Linked DNA regions of Hoeflea algicola. The protein of the gene in region 1 binds, or shares a complex with, the protein of each later gene. Links are inferred from orthologs where the notes say so. Each region holds a gene or a part of one and is shown in the gene's direction. Other genes may lie near its edges.

Evidence for each region.
Region 2: the proteins of ccmB (region 1) and ccmE are in contact, whole or in part, in a solved structure (PDB 8CE8), measured with the Escherichia coli proteins. The link is inferred for Hoeflea algicola from one-to-one orthologs.

What each region holds. Positions count from the first base shown.
Region 1 is NZ_JAOVZR010000001.1:3,030,477-3,033,784, reverse strand. Bases 247-3,241 are described here. They hold ccmB (heme exporter protein CcmB), read left to right. Parts: upstream 247-1,410; coding sequence 1,411-2,073; downstream 2,074-3,241. Other genes in these bases: OEG84_RS14860 (DsbE family thiol:disulfide interchange protein), read left to right, coding at 3,060-3,241; ccmD (heme exporter protein CcmD), read left to right, coding at 2,890-3,063; OEG84_RS14870 (heme ABC transporter permease), read left to right, coding at 2,118-2,873; ccmA (heme ABC exporter ATP-binding protein CcmA), read left to right, coding at 752-1,414; acnA (aconitate hydratase AcnA), read right to left, coding at 247-482. Also shown: more of acnA, read right to left, coding at 1-246; more of OEG84_RS14860, read left to right, coding at 3,242-3,308. UniProt on the Escherichia coli protein: Required for the export of heme to the periplasm for the biogenesis of c-type cytochromes.
Region 2 is NZ_JAOVZR010000001.1:207,978-211,290, forward strand. Bases 103-3,102 are described here. They hold ccmE (cytochrome c maturation protein CcmE), read left to right. Parts: upstream 103-1,362; coding sequence 1,363-1,842; downstream 1,843-3,102. Other genes in these bases: ccmI (c-type cytochrome biogenesis protein CcmI), read left to right, coding at 103-1,366; OEG84_RS01120 (heme lyase CcmF/NrfE family subunit), read left to right, coding at 1,879-3,102. Outside these bases: more of ccmI, read left to right, coding at 1-102; more of OEG84_RS01120, read left to right, coding at 3,103-3,313. UniProt on the Escherichia coli protein: Heme chaperone required for the biogenesis of c-type cytochromes. Transiently binds heme delivered by CcmC and transfers the heme to apo-cytochromes in a process facilitated by CcmF and CcmH.

The sequences.
Region 1 (3,308 bases):
CGGTAGCGTTCGCCGTTGCGCTCATATTCACGCTCGACATTGTGGGCCAGCGCGGTTGGCGTGCCGAATTCATCGACAATCACAGAGTGGTCGATGACCAGGTCGACCGGTACCAGCGGGTTGATCTTCTGCGGGTCGCCGCCGAGCGCCACCATGGCGTCGCGCATCGCAGCCAGATCGACCACGGCGGGGACGCCGGTGAAATCCTGCATCAGCACGCGGGCCGGACGATAGGCTATTTCAGCGTCGGCCTTGCCCTTGTTGGTAAGCCAGGCGACGACGGCGAGAATGTCGTCCTTCTTGACCGTGCGGCCGTCCTCGTTACGCAGAAGGTTTTCGAGAATTACCTTCATCGAATAGGGAAGTGTAGAGATGCCGGTCAAACCGTTCTTTTCGGCTTCGACAAGACTGTAATAGACATAGTCGGTGTCACCGACCTTGAGGGTGGAGCGGCAGTTGAAGCTGTCGAGTGATTTGGCCACGAGCAACTCGCTTTCGTCAGTTCAGCCGAATTTTGAAGGCAAACACCTTGTTCACGCTGATCGCGTGGAGAAGGGTGCGGGTACGGTCATTTCCGCAGTCCGCCCGTGACGCCTGATCGGCTGTCATGTTCGGCACTAGGTGGAATTCACGCCGACCGCTGGCGTGGTTGCAGGTCTTATAGATTCTTTCGTATGAAGGTGCCAGATCAACCAATGGCCCATGCGAATGTTTTTTGGGCGGGTCCGGCGCGGTGAACGCGGCGGCCGAAATGCGGGGGCCGATGCAGGCAATAGCCACCAATCTCAAGGGACGCCGCGGCGACAGCGTGCTGTTCGACAATGTCGGATTTACGCTGGCGCGCGGTGAAGCGCTGATTGTCACAGGGCCTAATGGCGCAGGTAAATCGACCCTGCTGAGGATTCTGGCGGGTTTGTTGCGGGCTGATTCGGGTAGTTTCTCGCTGTGCGACGATGCGGGGGCTGATATGGCGGTTGCGGAACACGCCCATTATCTGGGGCACCGCAACGCCATGAAGCGCGAATTGCGGGTGTCGGAGAACCTCGATTTCTGGAAAAGCTTTCAGCGCGGTGACAGCAGCACCGGGCTGTCGGTCGATGCGGCGATCGAGGCCGTCGGGCTTACCGGCGTGGCGCATCTGCCGTTCGGCTACCTGTCTGCGGGTCAGCAGCGGCGTATCGCGCTGGCACGGCTCTTGGTGGTGTGGCGGCCCGTGTGGATCCTCGATGAGCCGACGGCGGCGCTCGACAAGCAGTCGGCGGGATTGTTTGCCGATCTGGTGAGAGAGCACCTGTCCGGCGGTGGAATAGCGATTGCGGCCACCCACCAGCCGCTGGGACTCGATCCGGTCAAGACGCTGGAATTGTCGGGCGATCACCGTGCCGCCTTCGATGCCGTGGAGGCCTGGTCATGAGGGCGCTGCTGAAGCGCGATCTGGCGATTGCCACCCGCTCGGGCGGGGCGGCGATGCTCGGCGTGCTGTTCTTTCTCGCCGTGGTGGCGGTCATTCCCTTCGGCATCGGCCCAGATCTCAACCTTCTGGCTCGGATCGGCCCGGCAATCCTGTGGATCGGCGCGCTGCTTGCCTCGCTTTTGGGTCTCGATCGGTTGTTTCAGGCCGACCGCGAAGACGGCTCGCTCGACATGCTGGCGATGCAGGACTGGTTCTCCCTGGTGCTTACCGTGTTCGTCAAGAGTCTGGCGCATTGGCTCGCCACCGGGTTGCCGCTGGTGCTGGCGGCACCGCTTTTGGGCCTGCTGATGAACATGAGCGCGATTTCCACCGGTGCGGTCATGCTGACACTTCTGGTCGGCACGCCGGCGATCTCGTTTATCGGCGCGGTTGGCGCTGCGGTAGCCGTCGCCCTGCCGCGCGGCGGGCTGCTGGTGTCGATCCTGATCCTTCCCCTGGCAATCCCGATCCTGATCTTCGGCGTCAGTGCCTCCTACGCCGCGGTCACCGACCCCGACCCGTTCTGGCCACCGTTCATGATCCTGTCGGCAATCGCGCTGTTTTTTGCAGCCCTCGGGCCCGTGGCCTCGGCGGCGGCGCTGAAGGGTGCGGCAGATTGATCTATTTCATTGAAACCAGCCCCGACAGGCATTAGAAAAAGTCTATGAGCGACACCACGATCTCCCAGGGCTGGTTTACCGGGCTGGCCAACCCGACCCGGTTCCTTGCCCTTTCGGGGCGGATTCTGCCCTATCTGGCCGTGGCCTCGGTGCTGGTACTGGCGGTCGGGCTCTATATGTCGTTTACCGCGCCTGCGGATTACCAGCAGGGCATCACCGTGCAGATCATGTATATTCATGTGCCCGCCGCCTGGCTTGCGATGATGTGCTATTCGGTGATGGCAATCGCCTCGGTCGGCACCCTGGTGTGGCGCCATCCGCTGGCAGATGTTGCCGCCAAGTCGGCGCTGCCGATCGGCGCGGCGTTCACCTTCCTGTCGCTCTTGACCGGCTCATTGTGGGGCCGGCCAATGTGGGGCACCTGGTGGGTTTGGGATGCGCGGCTGACATCGGTGTTCGTGCTGTTTTTGATGTATCTGGGGCTGATCGCGTTGCACAAGGCGATGGATGACCCGTCCCGCGCGGCGCGTCCCGCCGCGGTGCTGACGCTGGTCGGCTTCATCAATATCCCGATCATCAAGTTTTCGGTCGACTGGTGGAACACGCTGCATCAACCGGCGAGCGTGATGCGGCTCGATGGTCCGACCATCGACCCGTCGATGCTCTATCCGCTGCTGGTAATGGGGCTTGCCTATACACTGGTCTTTTTCACGCTGCATTTGATGGCTATGCGCAACGAGATCTGGCGCCGGCGGGTGCGGGCAATGCGCCGGCAAGCCGCCCAGTCGATCGGGCGCTGAGCGCGAAGGGACAAGTCTGATGAGCCACGAAAGCTTCGTGTTTCTTTCCTATGCGGCGACGGCGGTGACGCTGGTCGGGGTGCTGGTGTCGATCCTTCTTGATGGCCGCGCGCGCAAGCGCGAGTTGGCCGAACTGAAGGCGCAAGGCATACGCCGGCGTTCGCAAACGGCAACGGGTTCCAGTCAATGAGCGACGCGGCGCAGGCCCCCCACGGAAAACGCCGTCTGCTGGTGGCGTTCCTGCCATTCATTCTGTTCATCAGTCTGGCCGGCGTGTTTTACTATCAACTCGAATTCGGCCGTGATTCAAGCGAAATCCCCTCGGTGCTGATCGGCTCGAAGGCGCCGTCGCTGGACCTGCCGCCGCTCGACGGGCTGAGCGTGAACGGCGCGCAATTGCCGGCGCTCAATGATGCGGCGATCGCCGGCAAGCTG
Region 2 (3,313 bases), 2.8 Mb from region 1 along the record:
AGCGCGCAAGAGCGATGCTGCCGAAGCCGGCGTTGGCCGCCACAACAACCGTGGTCTGCGCCGTGCGGCGATCATTGTTGTCGCCCTGTTCATGCCGTTGGCGGCTCTCACCGTCTATCTGGAACTCGGACGGCCTGACCTGCCGCAATTGCCGTTGGCCGCGCGCCTCCAGGCCGATCCCGAAAATGTCGACATCGCCATGCTGGTCAGCCGCGCCGAGCAGCATCTGGCCACCAACCCCGATGATGGCAGGGGCTGGGAAGTGCTCGGTCCGATTTATCTCAGGACCGGACAGTTCGCGGAATCAGTCACTGCGTTCCGCAAGGCGGTCGCCCTCCTCGGGCCATCGGCGGGCCGGTTGTCCAATCTCGGTGAAGCCCTGTATTCGCAGGCCGGAGGCATTGTCACCGAAGAAGCGGGGCTAGCTTTCCAGACCGCTCGCGAGCTTGATCCCAACGATCCCAAGCCGCAGTTCTTTCTGGCACTGGGTTTGTCACAATCGGGCAAGCGCGAGGCGGCGTTGTCGGCCTTTTCCGCCATGGCCGAGAGCGCACCGGCCGAAGCGCCATGGCTTCCCGCCGTGCGCACTCATATTGCCGAGTTGCAGGCGGGCTCCGGCCTGGTTCCCGGCCCGTTGTCTGGTGCGGGATCGACGCCGCGTGGACCATCGGCTGCCGATGTTGTCGCCGCCCAGGACATGAGCCCGCAAGAGCGCCAGGAGATGATTGGCACGATGATCAGCGGGCTGGAATCCCGGCTTGGCGAAAATCCCGATAACATTGAAGGCTGGCTGCGGCTGGTGCGGTCGCTTGTCGTGATCGGCGAAGAGGCCCGGGCGCAGACCGCGCTCGATCGCGCATTTGCCGTGTTTGCCACTCCAGGCGCTGACAATCAGCGGTTGGTCGCCATTGCCGATGAACTTGATCTGGTTGCCACGGCCACGCTCGGCGGCGTGCCGATGGCGCCGGCCAAGCCGGCCTTGCAGTCCGCTCCGGGTAAACCGGCCGCGGCGATCAAGACGCCGTTTATTCTGCCGGGGGTCAATCCGGATACGGTCAACGGCGCTGCGCCGGGCGGGCCTAGCCAGGCCGATATTGCCGCCGCCGACAGCATGCCGGTCGAGGACCGCATGGCAATGATCCGCGGCATGGTGGAATCGCTCGATTCCAAGCTCAACGAAAACCCGGACAATATGGAAGGCTGGCTGCGGCTGGTGCGCTCCTACGCGGTGCTTGGCGATCCCGGCGCCGCGGGCGCGGCGTTGCAAAAGGCATCGCTGACATTCCCCGGAGACAGCGAAGGTGGCCGGGCACTGGCCGAACTCGCCACTGAACTGGGTCTCAATATTGCGATGGAAAGCCGATGAACCGCAAGCAGAAGAGATTGATTATCATTGCCGCAGGTGCGGTATTTCTGGTGGGCGCGGCCGCACTGGTAACCTCGGCGCTGCGCGAGCAGATCGTGTTTTTCAATTCGCCCACCGACGTGCTGGCGCAACCGCTGGCGCCGGGCACGCGGGTGCGGCTAGGCGGACTTGTCGAGGAAGGCTCGGTAGAGCGCGGCGAGAATTCAACGGTAACCTTTGCCGTCACCGATACCAACGCATCGGTGAAGGTGCACTATGTCGGTATTCTCCCCGACCTGTTCCGCGAGGGGCAGGGAGTGGTGACAGAAGGAACGTTCTCGCCCGAGCTGGGCATCTTCGAAGCCGACATGGTGCTGGCCAAGCATGACGAGAATTACATGCCCAAGGAAGTTGCAGACGCACTCAAGGCACAGGGCGTCTGGCAGGAAGGCGACCCGACGCCGGGCGTCGGGGATCAACCCACATCCGGCAATTGAGCGTCACTGACGCCGCTGCGGCAAAGGAGAAAAGCCATGATAACCGAGATCGGCCATTTCGCACTTGTTCTTGCCCTGGCGACGTCGGTGGTCCAGTCGCTGGTGCCGCTGATCGGTGCGCGCCGCAGGGATGCAAGCCTGATGGCCGTTGGCCCAAAGGCGGCGCTGACCACGCTGATGCTGGTGGCGATCTCCTATGTGGCGCTCACCAATGCCTATGTGACATCGGATTTTTCGGTCCAGAATGTCATCGAGAACTCGCATTCGCTCAAGCCGATGCTCTACAAGATCACCGGCGTGTGGGGCAATCACGAAGGCTCGATGTTGCTGTGGCTGCTGATTCTGGCGCTGTTTTCGGGGCTGGTGGCGGTGTTTGGCCGCAACCTGCCTGATACGCTCAAAGCCAATGTGCTTTCGGTTCAGGCCTGGATCACCGTGGCGTTTCTGCTGTTCGTGCTGCTGACTTCGAACCCGTTCGCGCGGGTTGATCTGCCGCCGATAGAAGGCAATGACCTCAACCCGATCCTTCAGGATGTTGGGCTGGCGATCCACCCGCCGTTGCTCTATCTCGGCTATGTCGGCTTCTCGATCTCCTTTGCCTTTGCCATCGCCGCGCTGATCGAGGGTCGCATCGATGCGGCCTGGGCGCGCTGGGTCCGGCCCTGGACATTGGCGGCGTGGGTCTTCCTGACCGCGGGCATCGCCATGGGCAGCTACTGGGCCTATTATGAGCTTGGCTGGGGTGGCTGGTGGTTCTGGGATCCGGTGGAAAACTCCTCCTTCATGCCCTGGCTGGTCGGCACCGCGCTGCTGCATTCGGCGCTGGTGATGGAAAAGCGTGAAGCGCTGAAGATCTGGACCGTACTGCTGGCGATCCTGACGTTTTCGTTTTCGCTGCTGGGCGCGTTCCTGGTCCGTTCGGGCGTGCTGACCTCGGTGCATTCCTTTGCTTCCGATCCGGTTCGCGGCGTATTCATCCTACTTATTCTGGTGGTATTTATTGGCGGCGCCCTGGCGCTGTTCGGCCTGCGCGCCGGCTCTTTGAAGGCGGGCGGCATTTTTGCTCCGATATCGCGCGAAGGGGCGCTGGTGCTCAACAACCTGTTTTTGACAACGGCGGCTGCCACCGTTTTGATCGGCACGCTTTACCCGCTGTTGCTGGAAGCCACGACCGGAACCAAGATTTCAGTCGGCCCGCCGTTCTTCAACCTGACGTTTGGTCCGCTGATGGTGCCGCTGCTGCTGGCGGTGCCATTCGGGCCGCTGTTGGCGTGGAAGCGTGCCGACTTGGCAGGTGCTGCGCAACGACTCTATTTCGCCGCCGGCATTGCGCTGCTGGTGGGCCTCGGCATGGTCTTCCTGCGCACGGGTGCACCGGTGCTGGCGGGGCTGGGCATTGCGCTTGGTGTCTTCCTGATCCTTGGTGCTTTCACCGACCTGGCCTTGCGCTCGGGCGTTGGCCGGCTCAGCT